Regions from separate parts of the Dactylosporangium sp. NBC_01737 genome, predicted to be linked through region 3. Evidence: predicted binding sites of a transcription regulator. Region 3 holds the regulator's gene; each other region holds the start of a gene.
What was found. The regulator HrcA, encoded in region 3, represses chaperone genes, less so after heat shock. The targets are predictions, from matches to a motif close to GGTTNGCACNCTCNNNNNGAGNGTGCNAACC.
Positions count from the first base shown of each region.

Region 1: groES (co-chaperone GroES) is a predicted target of HrcA. The motif match lies at 4,539-4,569, and genes of this name have one in related genera.
Region 2: groL (chaperonin GroEL) is a predicted target of HrcA. The motif match lies at 2,671-2,701, and genes of this name have one in related genera.

Region 1 covers NZ_CP109153.1:3,033,318-3,040,925, reverse strand. The annotation lists gene OHA72_RS13600 (helix-turn-helix transcriptional regulator) at 1-24, opposite strand, end outside; partial or broken gene OHA72_RS13595 (WhiB family transcriptional regulator) at 205-570, shown strand; gene OHA72_RS13590 (molybdopterin-dependent oxidoreductase) at 813-2,234, opposite strand; gene groL (chaperonin GroEL) at 2,414-4,054, opposite strand; gene groES (co-chaperone GroES) at 4,147-4,461, opposite strand; gene OHA72_RS13575 (hypothetical protein) at 4,692-5,459, shown strand; gene OHA72_RS13570 (class I SAM-dependent methyltransferase) at 5,463-6,623, shown strand; gene OHA72_RS13565 (hypothetical protein) at 6,617-7,363, opposite strand; gene ybaK (Cys-tRNA(Pro) deacylase) at 7,381-7,608, shown strand, end outside.
Region 2 covers NZ_CP109153.1:2,562,416-2,570,023, reverse strand. The annotation lists gene OHA72_RS11185 (fatty acid desaturase family protein) at 101-1,144, opposite strand; gene OHA72_RS11180 (SPFH domain-containing protein) at 1,333-2,010, shown strand; gene OHA72_RS11175 (DUF5994 family protein) at 2,063-2,503, opposite strand; gene groL (chaperonin GroEL) at 2,781-4,361, shown strand; gene OHA72_RS11165 (FMN-binding negative transcriptional regulator) at 4,398-5,018, opposite strand; gene OHA72_RS11160 (ATP-binding cassette domain-containing protein) at 5,096-6,058, shown strand; gene OHA72_RS11155 (IS110 family RNA-guided transposase) at 6,076-7,323, opposite strand.
Region 3 covers NZ_CP109153.1:3,733,577-3,741,184, forward strand. The annotation lists gene hemW (radical SAM family heme chaperone HemW) at 1-1,005, shown strand, start outside; gene OHA72_RS16830 (DUF4870 domain-containing protein) at 1,076-1,678, opposite strand; gene hrcA (heat-inducible transcriptional repressor HrcA) at 1,864-2,886, shown strand; gene dnaJ (molecular chaperone DnaJ) at 2,919-4,043, shown strand; gene OHA72_RS16845 (16S rRNA (uracil(1498)-N(3))-methyltransferase) at 4,138-4,833, shown strand; gene OHA72_RS16850 (SDR family NAD(P)-dependent oxidoreductase) at 4,886-5,623, opposite strand; gene OHA72_RS16855 (histidine triad nucleotide-binding protein) at 5,657-6,007, shown strand; gene OHA72_RS16860 (serine hydrolase domain-containing protein) at 6,004-7,353, shown strand; gene OHA72_RS16865 (VOC family protein) at 7,350-7,608, opposite strand, start outside.

The DNA of each region.
Region 1 (7,608 bases), 700 kb from region 3:
CACACACACCAAAATCGTACGCACCGTCGTGCTCCTCTCTCTCAAAGAGAGAAACACGAAATGGCGAGATCTAGACGTGGTTTCGCCGCGATTGGCCTGCGAGAAATTGATCGACGACATCCCGTTACCTGCGGCGGTCTCGCGCGTTGTACAGGGTTTGTGCAACGCGCGAATTCCAGTCCGCAAGCTAGGAAGGAGGGGCGAATGACGAATGTGACTCGACTGCCCGGCCCGATCGCGGACGTGTGGGACTGGCAGCGGCTCGGTCTGTGTCGCGGCCGCGACAGCGCACAGTTCTTCCACCCGGACGGTGAGCGCGGCGCGTCGCGCGGCCGGCGTGAGGCCGCGGCGAAGAACGTGTGCCGCGCGTGCCCGGTCCGGGCGCAGTGCGCCGCGCAGGCCCTCACGACCCGTGAGCCGTACGGCGTCTGGGGCGGTTTCAGCGAGGGCGAGCGCCTGCGGCTGCTGGCCGTCGGCTGGGAGGACTGCGCCGACCGGGGTCGCACGACGGTCGACGTGTCGCGCCTGGAGGCGAAGCTTGGGCTGCGTCCCTCGCCGCCGCTGGTGCCGCTGCGCACGGTCCGGACCCATCCCGCGCCGAACGTGCCGGCCCAGCGCCGCCGCGCCGGCGCCGACCGCGCCCGCCCCGCCGCCAGGTAACACCCACCGCACCACGCGCATCGGGCCCGGCCATCGGCCGGGCCCGCCGTGTTGCCCACGCAGGAAAACCGGGCACGCCGGAGAGCCCACGCAAGAAGGCACACACGCCGGAGACCCCACGCAAGAAGGCCCACGCCGGAGGACCGGCCGGGTCAGCGCACCTCGACCTCCACCGAGTGCCATCCGGTGGCGCCGTCCGGATCCGGTGGCGCCACGGCGTCGGTCTGGGTGTCGCCGCCGTTGTCGGTGGCCCGCACCGTCAGCCGGTGCTTGCCGGGGGTCGCGGTCCACTGCAGCGTCCACTGCCGCCACGTGTCGATCGACGGCACGGCGGCGAGTTTCGCCTGCTGCCAGGGGCCGTCGTCGACGCGGACCTCGACCTTGGAGATGCCGCGGTGCTGCGCCCAGGCGACCCCGGCGATCATGACCTGCCCCGCGGCCGGGTTGCTGCCGTCGCGCGGGGTGTCGATCCGCGACTGGGTCTTGATCGGGCCTTCCCGTGCCCAGCCGCGATTGATCCAGTACGCGTCGAAATCGGCGAACGACGTCAGCTCCAGCTCGGCGAGCCATTTCGTGGCCGACACGTACCCATAGAGACCCGGCACCACCATGCGGACCGGGAAACCGTGCGCGATGGGCAGCGGCTCGCCGTTCATTGCGATGGCGAGCATCGCGTCCCTGCCGTCACGCAGCACCGCGGTCGGGGTGCCGGCCGTCCACCCGTCGACGGACCTGCTGACCACCTGGTCGGCGCCGGCCTTGGGACGGACCTCGTCGAGCAGGTCGGCGATGCGCACGCCCTGCCATTTGGCGTTGCCGATCAGGCCGCCGCCGACCTCGTTGGAGACACAGGCCAGCGTCACGTACCGCTCGATCATCGGACGCTTGAGCAGCTCCTCGAAGGTGAGGGTGAGCGGTCGCTCGACCCGGCCGTGGATGCGCAGGGTCCAGTCCTCCGGCGACACCTGCGGCACGACCAGGGTGGTGTCGATGAGGTAGAAGTTCTTGTTCGGGGTGACGAACGGCGCCAGGTCGGGCAGGCCCGCGTCGGCCTCCGGCGGCAGCGGCGTGGCGGTGTCGGGCACCGGAGGGATCTGCACGGCGGCCCGGTCCGCCTCGACGCCGCGGCGGGTCGCCCACCAACGGGCGGTCAGCCCCACGACGAACGCGGCGGCGAGGGTCCCGCCGGCCGCGCGGAGGAAGAAGCGGCGTTCGTCGTACGTCTCGACCGGCGGACGCGTGAGCAGCCAGTGCAGGACGGCGGCGCCGGCGACGGCCCCCGTGAGGGTGGGCACGAACGCATACCAGGGCGCGTCGTGGCGGGTGAGCGCGGCCACCGCGCCGACGAGTGCGAAGATCCCGATCCCGGCGTACCCGTACACCATCCGGCGGGCAGCGAGAACACCGACGACGGCGGCGAAGACGGCGAGGATCAGCAGCGTGCCGACCTGCAGCGCGATCTTGTCGTAGGTGTAGAAGACCTCGACGGCGAAGTTCTTGACGGACGCGGGCACCGCGTCGATCACAACCCCGCCGACGGACACGAGCGGGGAGGTGCTCGCGCCGGTCAGGATCGCGACGACCTCGGCGACGCCGAGCGCCACCCCTGCGGCGGCCAGCCCGGCGAGCGCGGCGTTCCTACGAGGATGCACGGCTCCAGTCTGCGCCGTGGATCAACGCCCACCAAGGGCGGTAATCGATCCCTAATAACTGTCGGGGCCCCTCCGTCGCTTGGAGGGGCCCCGACAGTCATCTAGAAACCGGGGCCGTGCGAGTGGCCGTGCCCGTGGCCGTGACCGCCTGCTGCGGCGGGCTCCGGGGCGGCCGGCTTCTCCACGACCAGGCTCTCGGTCGTGAGCAGCAGACCGGCGATCGACGCGGCGTTGGAGACCGCGCTGTGCGTCACCTTCACCGGGTCGACGATGCCGGACTTGACCAGATCGACGTATTCGCCGGTGGCGGCGTCGAGACCGTGGCCGAAGTCGAGCCCGGTGACCTTGCCGACGACGACGTAGCCGTCGAAGCCCGCGTTCTGCGCGATCCAGCGCAGCGGCTCGACGAGCGCCTTGCGCACGATCGAGACACCGACCTTCTCGTCGCCGGTCAGGCCGAGGTCGCCGTCGAGGACCGGGAGCACCTGGGCCAGGGCGGCGCCGCCGCCGGGGACGATGCCCTCCTGGACCGCGGCCTTGGTCGCGGAGATCGCGTCCTCGATGCGGTGCTTGCGCTCCTTCATCTCAACCTCGGTGGCGGCGCCGGCCTTGATGACCGCGACCCCACCGGCGAGCTTGGCGACCCGCTCGTTGAGCTTCTCCTTGTCCCAGTCGGAGTCGGAGGCCTCGATCTCCTTGCGGAGCTGCTCGACCCGCGCTGCGACCTCGCTCTGCTCGCCGCCGCCGTCGACGATCGTGGTGAGCTCCTTGCCCACGACGATGCGCCGGGCCTTGCCGAGGACCTCGGTGCCGACCGACTCGAGCTTGTAGCCCAGCTCGGGGGCGACGAGCTCGGCGCCGGTGAGGATCGAGATGTCCTGGAGCATGGCCTTGCGCCGGTCGCCGAAGCCGGGCGCCTTGACCGCGACGACCTTGAAGGTCTTGCGGATGGCGTTGACCACGAGGGTCGACAGGGCCTGGCCCTCGACGTCCTCGGCGATGATCAGCAGTGGCTTGTTGTCCTTGACGATCTGCTCCAGCAGCGGCAGCAGCTCCTCGATGGCGGCGATCTTCTGGGTGGTGACGAGGACGTAGGTGTCCTCGAGCACCGCCTCCTGCGACTCCGCGTCGGTCACGAAGTGCGGGGAGATGTAGCCCTTGTCGAACTGCATGCCCTCGGTGACTTCGAGCTCGGTCGTGAGGGTGGAGCCCTCCTCGACCGTGATGACGCCGTCGCGGCCGACCCGCTCCATCGCCGAGGCGATCAGGTCGCCGATGGTGGCGTCCTGCGCGGAGATGGTGGCGACCTGAGCGATCTCGGTGTGGCTGGCGACCGGGGTCGCCTTGTCCTTGAGCGCCTTGACGACGGCGGCCGTCGCCAGGTCGATGCCGCGCTTGATGCCCGCCGGGTTGGTGCCGGCGGTCACGTTGCGCAGACCCTCACGGACCAGCGCCTGGGCCAGCACCGTGGCGGTGGTGGTGCCGTCACCGGCGACGTCGTTGGTCTTGGTGGCGACCTCTTTGACCAGCTGGGCGCCGAGGTTCTCATAAGGGTTGGTGAGCTCGATCTCTTTCGCGATCGTCACACCGTCGTTGGTGATGGTCGGGGCACCGAACTTCTTGTCCAGGACGACGTTGCGTCCCCGCGGGCCGAGCGTGACCTTGACCGTGTCGGCCAGGCGGTTGACGCCGTGCTCCAGCAGGTGGCGCGCCTCGTCGGAGAAGCTCAGGATCTTCGCCATGCGTGTGATGTCCCTTCAAAGCGACACCGCCCCGGCCGCCAGCGCTGCGCGCACGGGTCCGGGGCGGTGGCCACTGCTCTACTTGGTCTGGGTCACTTCTCGATGACCGCGAGGACGTCACGGGCGGAGAGCACGAGGTACTCCTGGCCGCCCCACTTGACCTCGGTGCCGCCGTACTTCGAGTAGATGACGGTGTCGCCGACCTTGACGTCGATCGGGACCCGGTTGCCCTTGTCGTCGATACGACCGGGGCCCACTGCCTGGACGGTGCCCTCCTGGGGCTTCTCCTTGGCGGTGTCCGGGATGACGATGCCCGAGGCGGTGGTCGTCTCAGCCTCGTTGGCCTGGACCAGAATGCGGTCCTCGAGCGGCTTGATCGCAACCTTCGTCGCGGTAGTCACGGGCATACCCTCCTGGGGTATTGAATCTTACGCTATCGAGTGCCCGGTGAAGCCGTCGTCGCGGGTGCCGGCTCCAGCCGGTTGGCTGGCACCCTCGACACGAGAGTGCTAATCGGAGGTTATGTCGCTGGCTAGCACTCCGTCAAGGAGAGTGCCAAACACGCCACGAAATCACCCGTCGTCGGCTACGCGACGCACACGGGCGGGGACACCGTGGGAGATCTACGCTCGGCGGTATGAAGAGGCTGCTCGGCACGCTGATCGTCACCGTCCTGACCGTGGGTTCCCTCACTGCCTGCGGCAAGAAGGACGACGGTGGCACGGTCGCGGCCGGGTCCAGCACCGGCCCGTCGGACTCCGCCGCGTTCGGCGAGGGCCCCGGCGGCAGCGGCGGCGGTGCCACGCCCACCGGCGGCAGCGGCGGCAGTCAGAGCGCCGGCACGGACAAGAGCGCCGCCCCCGCCTACCCGGGTGACGCCAAGGGCTACTGCCAGGCCGTCGTCTCCGCCTGGGCCAAGAACGACTCCGGCCGGATCAAGCAGCTCGCCGGCAGCGGCGCCGTGTCCAACTTCCAGTACATCGAGAAGGGCGCCGACAGCAACTGGAAGTACGTCAAGAAGGACGGCTCCGACTGCATCCTGCGCAACGACCACGGTGACCAGCTCCAGGTCACGATCGACGAGCACAACCTGGGCAAGCCGCAGGCCGTCACCGACGTCGTGATCGAGAAGACCGAGTACCCGTCGGACCCCGGAAGTTACGTGAACAACTTCATCAACGCCTGGTACAACGGCAATACCCAGCGCATGGCCTCCTACTCCAGCCACTCGATCGCCAGTTCCTACGGCGGCAAGAAGGCCCCGCCGAACTGGACCGAGAGCCAGCCCAAGGAGGACAAGGGCGACTACTGGCTGGTGCACGGCTCGTCGAACGCCGGCGACAGCTATACCTTCAAGGTCAAGAAGAGTCTCGGCAAGGCCGGCGGCATCCTAGGGATCTCATAACGCATGCTCGAACAGGCGCTCGAAGCCGCCGCGGCACTGCCCGACGGTGACCCCTTGGCGGCCGCGTCGGCGCTGCGGGCGGCCGGCTTCCCGCCGGACCTCGCCGCCGCCGCGCTCACCCAGGTGGCGCTGCGGCGCAAGGCGGTCACCAAGTTCGGCGCCGACGCGGCCGTGATGCACTTCACCCGCGCGGGTCTCGAGCAGGCCACCCGTGGTCCGGTCGCGGCGCGGCGGGCGGCCCGGCTCGCGGCCGCCGGTGCGACCCGGGTCGCCGACCTGGGCTGCGGGATCGGCGCGGACACCATCGCATTCGCCCGGGCGGGCCTGCGCGTGCACGCGGTCGACGCCTCACCCGAGACGGCAGCGACCGCGTCGGCGAACGTGCTCGCGTTGGGTTTGGCCTCAGGTGTACAGGTGGAGGCCCGCGACGCCACAGCACTGCCGCTGGACGGCTTCGACGCGGTGTTCTGCGACCCTGCCCGGCGCACCTCCGGTGGGCGCCGGGTGTTCGACCCCCGTGCCTACTCGCCGCCGTGGGACTTTGTCGTCGGGCTGGCTTCCCGCGTACCGATGACGGTGTTGAAACTCGCTCCTGGGATCGACCACGCGCTGCTGCCGCCCGGCGCCGAGGGAGAGTGGGTCTCCGTCGACGGTGACGTGGTGGAGGCCGCGGCATGGTGCGGCCCCCTGGCGGCCGCTCCGCGTCGGGCAACGCTGTTCCAGGGCGCGGAGGTGGTGTCGCTGACCGGCAGCGGCGTGGCGGCGGCCCCCGTCGGACCTGTCGGAAATTTCGTGTATGACCCGGACGGTGCGGTGATCCGGTCGCATCTCGTCGCCGAGTTCGCGGCGACGGTCGACGGCACGCTCGCCGATCCCACCATCGCGTACGTGTACACCGCCGCGCCCGCGCCGACCCCGTTCGGGCGCTGCTACGAGGTCCTCGACCAGCTGCCGGTCGCGTTGAAGCGGCTGCGGACGGCGCTGCGCGCCCTGGACGTCGGCTCGCTGACGATCCTGAAACGCGGCTCGGCGCTGGACGTGGAGGAGCTGCGCCGGTCGCTGCGCCTGTCCGGCAGCCGGGCCGCGGTGATCGCGCTGACCCGGGTCGCCGGCGCACCGGCCGTGCTCCTGCTCCGGCCCGTCCCCCTCGTCCGGGGTCAGTAGAGCTGCTGGCCCAGGCGGCGCTGCAGGTCGATGAGCACGTCGTCGGCCAAGTCCTCCGGCGGCCGGCGCCCCAGCTGCTCCGTCAGCATCCGCCCCGATTCGCGGCACATGTCCCACGTGATGCGCTCGTGCAGCCAGCGCAGCCACTCGACGATGTCGTTGATGAAGAACGCGACGATCTGCTCCGAACCCCGGACCCGCCGCTCCTCTCCCATCACCGTCAACGCCGCCGCCAGCCGCCGCCGCGGGAAGTCGTGCCCGTTGAGCGCGTCGGCGAACACGTCGGCCCGGTGCCGCGGCGCCGTCGGCGCGACCGTCAGCTTCGGAAACGGCGGCTCGCCCGACGTCCACACCTGCGCGCTGCGCGGCACGAACTCCGGCTCCAGCACCACGTCGATCCGCGACGCGTGCCCCGGGTCGTCGACGGCGACCAGCACCCTCGGCTCCACCGAGCTCACCTTCGTCACGAACCGCGACAGCCCCGTCGCCTCCTCCACACAGAACCGCGCGTCGGGCAGGTCCAGCACCCCGTCGAACACCAGCCGGCCGACCCGTGGCCCGGCCCCCTGCCACAACCGGACCCTGACCAGCCCGACCTGCGGCCGCGCCGCGACCCGCACGTGCCGGTCGGTCGCTGTGATCGGCCCGTCACCGTCGAACACGGACATGTCACGGCCGCTGGTGGCGCCCAGGAAGATGTGCCCGTAGCCCAGGTACATCTGGACGGCACCGATCTGCATCTCGCTATTGTGGGCCAGTGGCGAGCAAGGGCACCCCGGCGACCGCACTGTTGGCGCGGCAGAAGATCGCGTTCACCCCACACACCTATGAGGTCGACCCCCGGGCCGCCTCCTACGGCGAGGCGGCCGCGGCGGCCCTCGGCGTCGAGCCCTCCCGCCTCTTCAAGACCCTCGTCACCACCATCGACGGCCAGCTCACGGTCGGTGTCGTGCCCGTATCCACGTCCCTGGACCTCAAGGCCCTG
Region 2 (7,608 bases), 1.2 Mb from region 3:
GGCCCGCACAGCTGAAGGACGCTGCCGGGCACCTGGGCAGCCGGACGCCGGGACCGGCATCGCTACGGCCGACGCTACTGCAATCCGCACCGGTGCCGCATCACCGGCCCGGCGCCAGTCCTCCCTCGGGTACCACGGTGCCCACGCTGTCCAGGTGCCGCAGGACCTCGCGCCACGACCGCCACAGGCTGGTCTCGCAGTAGTCGACGCCGTTGTCGGCGCAGAAGCGGCGCACGAGGATCTGGGCGCGGCGCAGGTTGGCGCGCGGCATGCTGGGGAAGAGGTGGTGCTCGATCTGATAGTTGAGGCCGCCGAGCGCGGTGTCGACGAGCCAGCCGCCCCGCACGTTGCGGGACGTGAGCACCTGCCGGCGCAGGTAGTCCAGCTGGTTGTCGGCGTCGAGGATCGGCATGCCCTTGTGGTTCGGGGCGAAGGCGCTGCCCAGGTACACGCCGAACAGCCCCTGGTGCACGGCGATGAAGACCAGGCCCTGCAGCGGGCTGAGCACGACGAAGACCGCGGTCAGGTAGAGCACGGCGTGGGTGCCCAGCAGCGCGATCTCGGTCGGCCGCCGGCGCAGCTTCGCCCGGAACATCGCCTGGACGCTGCTGAGGTGCAGGCTCATCGCCTCGAGGGTCAGCAGTGGCAGGAAGAGGTAGCCCTGCACGCGGACGAACGCCGCCCGTACCCCGCGCAGCCGACCGGCCTGGCCGGTGGTGAACGCCAGGGGCGCCACGACGATGTCCGGATCGGCGCCCTCGGTGTTGGGGTTGGCGTGGTGCCGGTTGTGCTTGTCGATCCACCAGCCGTAGCTCAGCCCGATGGCGAGGTTGGCGTGGAACAGGCCGAGCAGATCGTTGGCGCGGCGCGACCGGAAGATCTGGCGGTGACCGGCGTCGTGGCCGATGAAGCCCACCTGCGTGAACAGCGCCGCGAGCAGCACCGCGGTGAGCAGCTGCCACCAGGACTGGCCGATGAGCACGAACGCCGTCCAGGTGGCCACCAGCAGGACGCCGACGGACGCGATCCGGGTCGCGTAGTAGCCACCGCGGCGCTCGAGGAGGCCGGCCTGTTTCACGCGGCGGGAGAGTTGGGCGTACTGACTGCCGACATCGCCCGGTAAGGGCTGCGCATACGTGCTCATGAAGAAGTCCCCGACCGTGGGATGCGTGAAAGGTGATCTCAGCGCCACCAGGGTCTGGGGAGGCCTCCTCAACGCTACCCCGGCCGGACCGCACCCGCACGGCGTCGGCCCATGTCATCGCACGGGCGTACCATCAAGGCCACCCCTCCGCCGCCACTTGCCGCTTGCACGTCGACAGGAAGTGCGCCATGGATGCACCGGCGATCATCGGGTGCGCGGCAGCCATCGGCTGTCTCGCTCTGGCGGCGCGCGCGGCGGTGCGGGTGATCCGGCCGCACGAGCGCGGTGTGGTCGTGCGTCTCGGCCGGCCGCGGGTGCGGACACGGGCCCCCGGCCCGACGTTCGTGTTGCCGGGCGTCGACCGGCTGCACCGGGTCAGCCTGTGGACGGTCGTGGCCGATGTCGCCGCCCAGGACGTGATCACCCGGGACAAGGTCGCCGTCGGGCTGCACGCGCTGGTGACGTTCCACGTCGTCGACCCGGCCGCGGCGCTGTTCGGCGTGGAGGACTACCAGCGGGCGGTGCCGGCGACCGCCCGCGCCGCGATCCGGGCCGCGATCAGCCGGGTGGACCTCGGTGATCTGCTGGCCAACCGTGCCGACCTCAACGCGGCGCTCACCGGCGCGGTGGTCGCCGCGGTCGACGACGGGTGGGGCGTGCGGGTCGATCGGGTGCAGCTGGAGGAGCTCGGGCTGCCGGCGTCGCTCACCCGGGTCATGGCGCGGCAGGTGCGGGAGCGCCACAGCGTCGCCGGGGTGACGCCCGCGCTGTACGTCCCGTCGGGCGGCGCGGCGAAGCCACGGGTCAGGGCCCCGGCGAAGAGCACCGTGACCTGGGCCGGCCCGCGATCACCGATGGACTGCTGACCGACCAGCGCACCAAGCAGAGGCGCGAGCATCGGCAACGGCGCGGCGGTGTCTACGCCGGGTGCAGGATGGCCGGTGCGCGCAGGCGGTTGGTGGGCGCGGCGGCCGCGGCCATCATCGCCTTCGCGTCGTCCTCGCCGGTCGCCGGTGGCACGACGAGCAGGTCGATCTGGGTGCCGCGGTCGGTGGTGGCGACCACGACCGACGGGTCCACGGTGCTGAACCAGCCGATCCGCACGACCCCGCCGTCGACCGCCAGCCGCCGGACCCGGGTGTCCCACGCGTCGGCGTTGAGCATCAGCCGGTGCACCGGCCCGTAGCGGGCGGCGAGCGCGACGACGAGCCCCGGCAGCTCGGCGACCGGATCCGTGGACCGGGGCCACCAGGCACCGTCGAGGACGGACCGGTCGGTGCGCGACTCGGCCAACTCCAGCCGTGGCGAGGACGGCGGGCCGGGCGGGACGACAATGGCGCGCTGGGCGGGTGTGAGCACGGCGGTCCGCTTCCATCAAGCTGGCGTCGATCAGGGCGGGCCACGACCGGCAGGACCGGCGGTGGACCGATCGCCAAGGGCTGAAGCGACACGCTCACCCTACGCCTGTACCGAGGCCGCGAACGCCGCCCGGAGCTTGTGTTTCGCAGGGGCGGGTGCTACACCGGTGTTAGCACTCGCCCTATGCGAGTGCCAACCGCATTCAGTTGTGACCGTCCGCCACGGTCATCGCAGGGTCGGTCCGAGCTGACGCACACCGATCCAGAGGACGACGCAGATGGCCAAGTTGATCGCATTCGGCGAAGAGGCGCGCCGCGGCCTTGAGCGAGGTATGAACACCCTCGCCGACACCGTGAAGGTGACGCTCGGCCCGAGGGGCCGCAACGTCGTCCTGGACACCAAATGGGGCGCGCCCACCATCACCAACGACGGTGTGAGCATCGCCAAGGAGATCGAGCTCGAGGACCCCTATGAGAAGCTCGGCGCCGAGCTGGTCAAGGAGGTCGCGAAGAAGACGGACGACGTCGCCGGTGACGGCACGACGACCGCGACCGTCCTCGCCCAGGCGCTGGTCCGCGAGGGCCTGCGCAACGTCGCCGCGGGCGCGAACCCGCTCGCGCTGAAGCGTGGCATCGAGGCGGCGGTGGCCTCCGTCATCGAGGAGCTGTCGAAGCTCGCCAAGGACGTGGAGACCAAGGAGCAGATCGCGGCGGCCGCGTCGATCTCCGCCGGTGACTCCACGGTCGGCGAGATCATCGCCGAGGCGATGGACAAGGTCGGCAAGGAAGGCGTCATCACGGTCGAGGAGAGCAACACCTTCGGGCTGGAGCTGGAGCTCACCGAGGGCATGCGCTTCGACAAGGGCTACATCTCGCCGTACTTCGTCACCGACACCGAGCGGATGGAGACGGTCCTCGACGACCCCTACATCCTCATCGTCGAGTCGAAGATCTCCACCGTGAAGGACCTCCTGCCGATCCTGGAGAAGGTCATGCAGTCCGGCAAGCCTCTGGCGATCATCGCCGAGGACGTCGACGGTGAGGCCCTGGCCACGCTGATCGTGAACAAGATCCGCGGCACGTTCAAGTCCGTCGCGGTGAAGGCGCCCGGGTTCGGCGACCGTCGCAAGGCGATGCTGACCGACCTCGCGATCCTGACCGGCGCCCAGGTGATCTCCGAGACCGTGGGCCTGAAGTTGGAGAACGCCACGCTCGACCTGCTCGGGCACGCCCGGAAGCTGGTCGTCACCAAGGACGAGACGACCCTGGTCGAGGGCACGGGCGAGCTGGACGCGATCAACGGGCGGGTGGCGCAGATCCGGGCCGAGATCGAGAAGTCGGACTCGGACTACGACCGGGAGAAGCTGCAGGAGCGGCTGGCGAAGCTCGCCGGTGGCGTTGCGGTGATCAAGGTCGGTGCGGCCACCGAGGTCGAGCTCAAGGAGCGCAAGCACCGCATCGAGGACGCCGTGCGCAACGCGAAGGCGGCCGTCGAGGAGGGCATCGTGCCCGGCGGTGGTGTCGCGCTCGTGCAGGCCGGCAAGTCGGCGTTCGACAAGCTGGACCTGGTCGGTGACGAGGCCACCGGCGCCAACATCGTCAAGGTCGCCCTGGACGCCCCGCTGCGCCAGATCGCGGTCAACGCCGGCCTCGAGGGCGGCGTCGTGGTGGAGAAGGTCCGCAACCTGGAAGCCGGGTGGGGCCTCAACGCCGCCACCGGCGACTACGTGAACCTCCTCGCCGAAGGCATCATCGACCCGGCCAAGGTCACCCGCTCCGCCCTGCAGAACGCCGCCTCCATCGCGGCGCTCTTCCTCACCACCGAGGTGCTGGTGGCGGACAAGCCCGCCGAGGACTGACCCGCGGGAAAAGACCGCACGAAGCGGCGATGGGGGTCAGGAGATCTCCATCGCCGCGGCCACCTGCCGTTCGGTCTCACTGCCGCGATGCGCGGCCCGCAGGTCGTCGCGGACCCCGGCGACGTCCTCGGTGCTGCGGTTCTGGCTCAGCTTCCACTTCGCCTCGATCCGGGTGATCGCGATCTCGATGCCGACGATCGCGCGCAGCTGCCCCTCGATGAAGGCGCGCGGCGCGTCGTCGACCGACCAGGGCGACGGCCGGCCGGCCTCGTGGCGCTCGGTCAGGCGCCGCACCAGGTCCTCCGTCCACGCCGGGTCGTCGTGGGCGACGAGCGTGCCGTACACGTGGGCGGTGATGTAGTTCCAGGTCGGCACGACCCGGCCGTGCTCGCGTTTCGTCGCGTACGCCGACGGCGACACGTACGCGTCGGGCCCGCGCACGATCGTCAGCGCCTCGCTGCCGGTGTGCCGCCACTGCGTGTTGTTGCGGGCGACGTGCCCGATCAGCGTGCCGGCCGCGGGGTCGAACAGCAGCGGCAGCGTGGTCGCGACCATGCCGGCGCCGTCCCAGGTGACCAGGTCACAGGCCGCCGCGCGGGACAGCAGTTCATGGACGGCCTCGTCCGAGGGCGCGGTGAAGTGCTTCGGCACGTACATGGGGCCCAAGCGTAACGACGCGGCCGTGTCGGTGCCGTGTCGGTCGCGTGTCAGCGACCCCGTGCACGGTGGTCACCATGACAGATCTGATGGTCGAGGCCGAGGGCCTCGTCAAACGATTCGGGGAGACGAGGGCGCTGCAGGGCGTCGATCTCGTCGTCCCCAAGGGGACCGTGCACGGCGTGCTCGGCCCGAACGGCGCCGGCAAGACCACCGCCGTGCGCATCCTGTCCACGCTGCTGCGCCCGGACGCCGGGCACGCCCGCATCGCCGGGTTCGACGTGACCCGCGACGCCCAGCGGGTCCGCTCCCGGATCGGGCTGACCGGCCAGTACGCCTCCGTCGACGAGGACCTGACCGGCCGGCAGAACCTGGTGCTCTTCGGCACCCTGCTCGACCTGCGCAAGCGCGCGGCGAAGGAGCGGGCCGCGGAGCTGCTGGAGTGGTTCGACCTGGCCGAGGCCGCGGACCGGCCGGCGAAGACCTACTCCGGTGGCATGCGCCGCCGGCTCGACCTGGCCGCGAGCCTCGTCGGCCGCCCCGACGTGATCTTCCTGGACGAGCCGACGACCGGCCTGGACCCGTCCAAGCGCGAGGACATGTGGCAGGTCGTCCGCTCGTTGGTCCGCGACGGCTCCACGGTGCTGCTGACCACGCAGTACCTGGAGGAGGCCGAGGCACTCGCCGACGAGATCACCGTCATCGACCACGGCCGGGTGATCGCCAACGACACCCCGGAGCGGCTCAAGCGGATCGTCGGCGGGCAGACCCTCGAGGTGCGGCCCACCGACCCGGCGGACCTGGAGAAGACCGGGCTGATCCTGGCGGCGGTCGCGACCGGTCAGAAGCCGGCGGAGCAGACCCGCAAGGGCGTCCTGGCGGTGCCGGTCAGCGGCGACGAGGCGCTCACCGAGGCCGTCTCCCGGCTCGCCACGGCGGGCATCGCCGTCACCGAGCTCTCCATGCACCTGCCCAGCCTCGACGAGGTCTTCTTCACCCTGACCGGACGCCCCAGCCACGCCGAGGAGGTGGCGGCATGACACTCCCTGTGTCAACCTCAGGCAGCGACCAACGTGGTTTGTGTGGGTTGGTTCAGTCGTACAGCGTTGCCGTGCCGGTCGGGGTTGTATGGCGTCTGGTCGGTCCAGCAGCGCCAGATGACGCGGATCCAGGCTCGGGCGAGGACGCGGATGGCGTGTGGGTGGTCCAGGCCGCGGGCGCAGGCGGCGGCGTAGACCCTTGCTGCCCAGTCGCTGTCGTGGCGGCTGTTGTCGGCGAAGGTGGTGACCGCGACGCGGAAGCGTTTGTTGCACGCCCATCTGAAGTGCACGGCTCGGTGTTTGCCGGATTCCTTGGTCACCGGGGTGACACCGGCGAGCGCGGCGATGGAGTCGGGTCCGGCGTAGGCTTCGCGGGAGTCGCCCCACTCGGCGAGGATCTGCGCGGCGTTGATCTGACCAGACCTTGGCAGCGATGTGAAGATCTCGGCGTCCGGGTGTTCGCCGAGTGTGGCGACGACACTGCGGCTGAGCGTTTTCAACGCGGCCACGACCGCGCGCAGGACGGTGACGAGGGCGGTCACCGCGTCGCGGACGGCCTCGCACAGGACTTCGTCGGTAGTCCCCGCTGGGGCGGCGCGCAGCCGGGCGAGGAGCTGCTCGCCGGTGCGCCGGCCGGAGTAGCCGTGTTTGACGCAGAACGCGGTGAGGCGTTTCGCGCCGAGGTGCGCTGCGTGGCGGGCGGTCGGGTAACGGGTCAGGAAGTCCAGGGCGATCGGGGACTCGACGTCGGCGAAGACGGCCACGGCGCCGGGCCAGTGCGTGTCCAGCAGCGCGGTGAGCTGGTTGGTGGCCGCGACGCGCATGTCGACCAGGTCCCCGCGGGTCCGGGTCACGGTGCGCAGCGCCTTCGTCTGCGCCGTGTACGGGGTGGCCAGCTGCAGCCGGTGGTGCCGCAGGTACTCGGCGATGACTTCCGCATCGCCCGCGTCGGACTTGGCGCCGGACAACACTTCGCCGTCCCGCCAGGTTTTGATCGCGTTGGGTTTGACCGGCACCACAGGGTGTCCGGCCTCCAGGAGGATGTCGACGAGCCGACCGTCGGGTCGTTCGATCCCGATCGGCATGGCCTCGGGGTGCCCGAGACCGGCCAGGCGGCGCAGCAGCCCGGCAAGACCGACGGCGGTGTGCTCCACGGTGAACGCGGCGACCCGCCGCCCGGCGCTGTTCTGGACACAGACCGCGTGGGTGGCCGAGGCCCAATCGATCCCGACGAAGAACTCAGCTCCAACAACGTTGAGCGACAACGGTTCTCCTCAGCTTGGCAGCGATGTGACTCGACGAACGGGGCTGACTGCCGGGTGGTCACTAACCGGCGCTCTACGGCGCTTCTCCCTGTTGCCGGTCGGCAGCCCCGACAAGAACCGAGAGCGGCGGTGTCATGCAGGCCCTCGAAGGGCGACCGGCACAGGCCGTCTCTCAGTTCTCGCCGAGTTCCAACAACAACCCTCTCAGAGGGCCCTGTCAGAAGGATGGTGCCCTAGTGACCGGCCAGCGAAGCGGCTCGGGCCGGTCATCATGTGGCAGTTCTG
Region 3 (7,608 bases):
CAGGTCCTGGACGAGCTGGCCCTCGCCGCGAAGGTGGTCGCGCCGCCCCGGGTCGACACGGTCTTCTTCGGCGGCGGCACACCGACGCTGCTGCCGCCGTCGGAGCTGGGCCGGATCCTCGACGGCATCGACCGCACCTGGGGCCTGGCCGGCGACGCCGAGGTGACCACGGAGGCCAACCCGGAGTCGGTCGACGCGGCCGGCCTGCGGCAGCTGCGCGCGGCCGGGTTCAACCGGATCTCGCTCGGCATGCAGTCGGTGGCGCCCGGGGTCCTGGCGGTGCTCGACCGCCGGCACACGCCGGGACGGCCCGCGGCCGCGGTCGCCGAGGCGCACGCCGCCGGATTCGAGCGCGTGAATCTGGATCTGATCTACGGTACGCCCGGCGAACGGCCCTCCGACTTCGCCGCGTCGCTGCGCACGGTGATCGATTCCGGGGTCGACCATGTCAGCGCCTACGCGCTCATCGTCGAGGACGGCACGCGGCTGGCGGCACGCATGCGCCGTGGGGAACTGCCGTTCCCCGACGACGACGTCGCCGCCGACCGCTATCTGGCCGCCGAACAGGCCCTCACCGAGGCGGGGATGTCCTGGTACGAGGTGTCGAACTGGTCCCGCGACTCGCCCTGCCGGCACAACGAGCTCTACTGGCGCGGCGGCGACTGGTGGGGGCTCGGGCCGGGCGCGCACAGCCACGTGCGGGGCGTGCGGTGGTGGAACGTGAAGCACCCGCACACGTACGCGGCGCGGCTGGCGGACTCGGCGTCGCCGGGGCAGGCCCGCGAGGTGCTGACGCCGGACGAGCGGCACATGGAGGACGTCCTGCTGCGCATCCGCCTCGCCGACGGGCTGCCGCTGGGGGTGCTGGACGCCGCCGGGCTGGCCGGGGCGCGGGAGTGCCTCGCCGACGGGCAGCTGGACCCGGCCGCGTTCGAGGCCGGCCGGGCGGTGCTGACCCTGCGCGGCCGCCTGCTCGCCGACGGGGTCGCCAGGGCCTTGACCTGACCCCTCCGGCACGCGGAAAGGGGCGGCCGGGGCCGCCCCTTGAGTGTCAACGCGTGCGTCTTTGACGTGATTACTTGATGAAGCGGTACGTCATCGGGTAGCGGTACAGCTCGCCGCCGTTGGCCTTCATGCCGGCGATGATCGCGAACACGATGATGATGATCCACGGCACGATCAGCGTGAGGCCGAACGTGCACACGGAGAGCAGGGCACCCACGAACAGGATGATGCCCCACGTGATGTGGAAGTTGAGCGCCTCGTTGGCGTGCGCCTTGACCGTGGGCGACTCGTTGCCCTTGGCGAGCAGTGCGATGAGCGGGGCGATGAAGCCGATGAAGATGCCACCGAAGTGGGCGATCAGGGCCCAGGTCTTCTCGTCGCTGTTGGCGTAGCCGACCGGACCGGCGCCACCGTACTGGCCAGGCTGCTGGTAGCCGTACTGGCCCGGCTGCTGGTAGCCACCGGGCTGCTGGTAGCCACCCGGCTGCTGGTAGGCGTTCGGGTCCTGGTAGCCGGCGCCACTGGTGGGCGGCGGGTAGCCGCCACCGGAGACCGGCGGCTGCTGACCGTAGTCGGGGCCCGGCGGCGGATACTGTGCCCCGCCCGGCATCGAATAGGGGTTGTTGGGGTCCTGCGGTACGCCGTATTCCCCGGGGCGAGGTGGTTCACTCATGGGGGCCACGGTAGGGGTACCGATCAAGTATGGCCAGCGACGCGGCATGACTTCTTTGGGACAAACTTGGCGCAGACCATCCCAATAGCGGCGGTTCGCACACATGACGATCATTCCGTGGGCGGCGGGGGCGACGTAGACTGGCACTCGCAAAGTGGGAGTGCCAGTTTCCTGAGGAGGTGCGCATGGCTCTCGACGAGCGCAAACTCGAGGTGCTGCGCGCCATCGTCGAGGACTATGTCGCCACCCAGGAGCCGGTCGGCAGCAAGGCCCTCGTGGAGCGGCACAACCTGCGGGTCTCCCCGGCGACCGTCCGCAACGACATGGCCGTCCTCGAGGAGGAGGGCTACATCCGGCAGCCGCACACCAGCGCCGGCCGCGTGCCCACCGACGCCGGTTACCGGCTGTTCGTCGACAAGCTGTCCCGCGTCAAGCCGCTGAGCCCCGCCGAGCGGCGGGCCATCGAGCGGTTCCTGATCGGCGCGGTCGACCTCGACGACGTCGTGCACCGCACCGTGCGGCTGCTCGCGCAGCTCACCCGGCAGGTCGCGGTCGTGCAGTATCCGAGCCTGTCGCGCGCCAGCGTCCGGCACTTCGAGCTGGTGCCGATCTCCACCACCCGGCTGATGGTGGTCATGATCGCCGAGACCGGCCGGGTCGAGCAGCGCCTCGTCGACCTGCCCGGCCCGATCCCCGCCGACGACGTCACCGAGCTGCGCCGCAGGATCAACGAGAAACTGGTCGGCAAGCGCCTCGTCGACACCCCGCCCCTGGTCGAGGCGCTCCTCGAGGAGACCGCGCCGGGCCTGCGCCCGCCGATGACCGCCCTGTCGACCGTGCTGCTGGAGACCCTGGTGGAGCGCACCGAGGAGCGCATCGCCCTCGCCGGCACCGCCAACCTCGCCCGCGGCGGCCTGCTGGACTTCCAGGGCTCGCTGCGCCCGATCCTCGAGGCGCTCGAGGAGGAGGTCATCCTCCTCAAGCTCTTCGGTGAGGTCGAGCCGAGCATGACCCGCGTCCGCATCGGCGACGAGAACGAGATCGAAGACCTGCGCAGCGCCTCGATCGTGGCGACCGGCTACGGGCCGGGCTCCATCGTCGTGGGCGGCATGGGTGTGCTGGGGCCGACCCGGATGGACTACCCCGGCAACATCGCCACGGTGCGCGCCGTGGCACGCTACGTCGGCGATCTGCTGGGACAAAGTTGAACCTCATGGACGAGTCAGGGGCATAGGACTCAGTGGCGAAGGACTACTACGGGATTCTCGGTGTCAAGCGGGACTCCACGGCCGATGAGATCAAGCGCGCCTACCGGCGGTTGGCGCGCGAGTTCCACCCGGACGTCAACCCGGACCCCGTGGCACAGGAGAAGTTCAAGGAGATCAACGCGGCCTACGAGGTGCTGTCCGACCCGCGCAAGCGGGAGATGGTCGACCTCGGCGGCGACCCGCTGGCGCCCGGTGGCGGCGGTGGCGGCCCGCAGGGCGGCGCGTTCGTCGGCTTCCAGGACATCATGGACGCGTTCTTCGGCACGACCGCCAGCCGCGGGCCACGCCCGCGGATCCGGCCGGGCGCCGACGCGATCCTGCGGCTCGACCTGGACCTGCACGAGACCGCGTTCGGCGTCGAGGCACCGATCACGGTCGACACCGCGGTCGTCTGCACGACCTGCGCCGGCGCCGGCACCGCGCCCAACACCCACCCGACCACCTGCGAGATCTGCGGCGGCCGTGGCGAGGTCCAGTCGGTGCAGCGCACGTTCCTCGGCCAGGTCGTCTCGGCCCGGCCGTGCTCGGCCTGCCAGGGCTTCGGCACCGTCATCCCGCACCCGTGCGCGACCTGCGGCGGCGACGGCCGGGTCCGCACCCGCCGCACGCTGACCGTGAAGATCCCCTCCGGGGTCGAGGACGGCATGCGCATCCGCCTCGCCCAGCAGGGCGAGGTCGGCCCCGGCGGCGGCCCGCCCGGCGACCTGTATGTCGAGATCCACGAGCGCCCGCACGACGTGTATTCGCGCAAGGACGACGACCTGCACTGCCGGGTCACGGTCCCGATGACGGCGGCGGCGCTCGGCACCCGGCTGACGATCAAGACCCTCGACGGCGAGGAGACGGTCGACGTCAAGGCCGGCACCCAGCCCAACCAGACGCTGCGCATCCGCGGCAAGGGCGTCCCGCACCTGCGCGGCGCCGGCCGCGGCGACCTGCACGTCCACCTCGACGTGCGGACCCCGACGCGCCTGGAGCCGGAGCAGGAGAAGCTGCTGCGCGACTTCGCCCGCACCCGCGGCGAGGAGGTCGCCGAGCTGTCCAAGCAGGGCGGCTTCTTCTCCCGGGTGCGTGATGCCTTCAATGGACACGCGTGAGTGTTCCGGAGCGTTGCGGTGGACGCTCACGCGTGAGCGTTGCGGGGCGTAGCGGTGGGCGTTCACGTGTGCTTTCCGCGTCTGGTATCGCGGCGTGAGCCTGCCGCTCTTCCTGGTTCCCGCGCTGCCGTCCGGGGACCGGTGGCGGCTGGACGGCCCTGAGGGGCACCACGCGGCCAACGTGCAGCGTCTCTCCGCAGGGGAGGCGCTGCTGTTGTCCGACGGCCGTGGCGGCCTGCTGCGAGCCGTGGTCTCCGCCGCGCACAAGGGTGCCCTGGACGTCGACCTCCTCGACCGGGAGTTCGTGCCGCCGCACGATCCCCAGGTCACCGTCGTGCAGGGGATCGCGAAGGGCGAGCGGGCGGAGCTCGCCGTGCAGCTCATGACCGAGCTCGGCGTCGACCGCATCGTGCCGTGGCAGGCGGCGCGCAGCATCGCCCGGTGGAAGGACGCCAAGCCGGTCGAGCGGTGGCGCTCCACGGTCCGCGAGGCGGTCAAGCAGTCCCGCCGGGCCTGGCTGCCCGAGGTCACCGACGCGCGGACCACGAAGCAGCTGACCCTGACCGGCACGGTGCTCCTGCTGCACGAGGAGGCGTCGGTACCGCTCTCCGCCGTCCCCCTCGCCGGCGACATCACCCTGGTCGTCGGCCCGGAGGGCGGGATCGCGCCGGAGGAGCTGGCCGCGTTCACGGACGCGGTGCCGGTCCGGCTGGGCCGCGAGATCCTGCGCACGTCGACCGCCGGGGCCGCCGCGCTCGCCGCCCTGTCGATCCGCCTCGGCCGCTGGTGACCCGCCGCCGGCTGGTCAGCTGAAGCCGACAGGTCAGCGGAAGCCGTCCGGGTCAGCGGAAGTAGGACGCACCGTTCAGGTCGAGCACGGCACCCGACGACCACTGCGAACCGGCGAGGAACAGGACCGCCTCGGCGACCTCCTCGGGCCGGGCGACCCGGTTGAACGGGCTCTGCGCCCGGATCGCCGCACCGTCGCCGGCGTCCATGATGGCGTTGCCCATGTCGGTGGCGACGAACCCGGGCGCGACCGCGTTGACCGCGATCCCGCGCGGCGCGAGCGCCAGGGCCAGGGACTGGGTCAGTGAGTTCAGGCCGGCCTTCGCGGCGCCGTACGCCGGGTAACGGGGCTCGCCACGGTACGCGCCGCGGGAGGACACGTTGACGATCCTGCCGCCGTCGCCGAGGTGCCGGGCGGCGCACCAGCAGACGTTGGCCGGGCCGGTCAGGTTGGCCGCCAGGGTCCGCTGCCAGGCCTCCTGCCAGGCAACGTAGCCCTGCTCCAGGATCGGGTGCTCGAGCGCGACGGCCGCGTTGTTGACCACGACGTCGAGGCCGCCGAGGGACAGGGCCGCGCCGTCGACGAACGCCTGGACCGCGCCGGGGTCGGCGAGGTCACCGGAGACGATCACGTGGCCGTCGCCGGGCAGCGCGTCGCGGACCTTCTCCGCGAGCTCGGCGGAGTCGCGGTGGTGCACCGCCACCACGTCGCCCCGTGCGGCGAACGCCTGCGCGATCGCCTCGCCGATACCGCGGGAAGCCCCTGTCACCAACACCTTGCGTCCAGACATGGCAGCACCCTACAAGCCGAATACGATGCGACTGTGACTGATGACTGCCTGTTCTGCCGCATCGTCGCGGGGGAGATCCCGGCGACGGTGGTCCACGAGACCGACGACACCCTGGCGTTCCGCGACATCGGGGCGAAGGCACCGGTGCACGTGCTGGTGATCCCGAAGGCGCACCACCAGGACGTCGCCGCGCTCGCCGTCGCCGACCCCGGGCTCGCCGGCCGGGTCCTGGCCACGTGCGCCGCGGTCGCTGAGAAGGAGGGGCTGTCCGGGGACGGGTACCGGGTGATCTTCAACACCGGCGGCTTCGGCGGCCAGGAGGTCTTCCACGTCCACGGGCACGTCGTGGGCGGCCGCCCGCTCGGCCCGATGCTGTCGGCATGACGGCGCACGAGCGGTACGAGCGGCTCGCCCGTCAGGTCCAGGCCGATGCGCGGGTCCCGGCGCTGAGCGTGGCGATCCACCGCGCCGACCGGCCGCTGTGGACGTTCACGGTCGGCGCGGATGTCGACGCGGCCAGCCAGCTGCGGATCGGCTCGGTCACCAAGACGTTCACCGCGGTCCTGGTGATGCAGTGCCGTGACGAGGGGCTGCTGGACCTCGACGACCCGATCTCGCGGCACCTGCCGGTGAAGGCGCACGGCGACCTGACCGTCGGCCGGATGCTGTCGCACCTGTCGGGGCTGCAGCGGGAGCCGTTCGGCGACGTCTGGGACACCATGCAGGCGCCCGACGTCGACACGCTGCTCGACCAGCTGGACCGGGCCGAGCGTGTGCTGCCCGCCGGGCAGCGGTTCCACTACTCCAACCTGGCGATCGCCCTGCTCGGGCACCTCGCCGGGCGGCTGCGCGGCGGCACCTGGGAGGAGGTCCTGCGGGAGCGGATCCTCGATCCGCTGGGCCTGGACGACACCGCCGTCACGCCGAGCCGCCCGGTCGTCGGGTACCAGGTGGACGCCTGGTCGGACTACGCGCACCCGGAGCCGCCGGACGACTTCGGCGCGGTCGGCCCGGCGGCGCAGCTGTGGAGCACCGCCGCGGACCTGGCGAAGTGGGCCGCGTTCCTGGCCGACCCGAAGGCCGTCGACCAGTCCTCGGCGGTCCTGGCCGCCGAGACGGTCGAGGAGATGCGGGCGCCGCGGGCGGTCACCGAGGACGTCCTGTGGGCGCGGGGGCTGGGACTCGGCCTGATCCTGCAGCCGCAGCCGGGCGCCGAGCGGATCGTGCACGTCGGGCACGACGGCGCGATGCCCGGGTTCCTGGCCGGCGCGTACGGCCGGGTCGGCGGCACCGGTACCCCCGGCGCGTTCGGGGCCGCGGCGCTCGGTTCGTCCGGCACCGCCGGTGAGGTCATCGACCTGGCGCACCAGCTGCTCGCCGCCGCGGTCGAGAGCGACCCGGCCGACATCACGCCGTGGTCGCCGGCGCCGGCACCGCCGCAGCGATACCGCTCGGTGCTCGGCCGCTGGTGGGGTGAGGGCTTCGAGTACGTGTTCAGCTGGCACAACGGCGCGCTGCACGCCCGGTCGGTGGACCAGCCGGCCAACCGGCCGCCGGCGGTGTTCGCGCCGGTCGACGGCCAGCCGGACGTGTTCCGCACGGTGTCCGGGAGGGAGACGGGGGAGCTGCTGCGGCTGACCCGCGCCGAGGACGGCACCGTCGAGCGGCTGCACTGGGCGACGTACCGCTTCACCCGTGGCCAGGAGACGTTCGACCGGTACCGGTTCTAGCGGGAGATGACGGTGAAGACGGCGCCGTTGGGGTCCACGACGACCGCGATGCGGCCGTGCGGGGAGTCGAACGGCCCGTGCTGGACCTGGCCGCCCGCCGACCGGACCAGGTCGGCGGCGCGGTCGGTGTCGGCGGCGGCGAAGTAGACCATCCAGTGCGGCGGGATGCCCTCCCACGCCTCGGTCATGGTGAGCCGCCCGGCGACCGGGTCGGCGTTGCCGAGGCTCCACGCCGTGTAGTCGAACTGCTCGTCG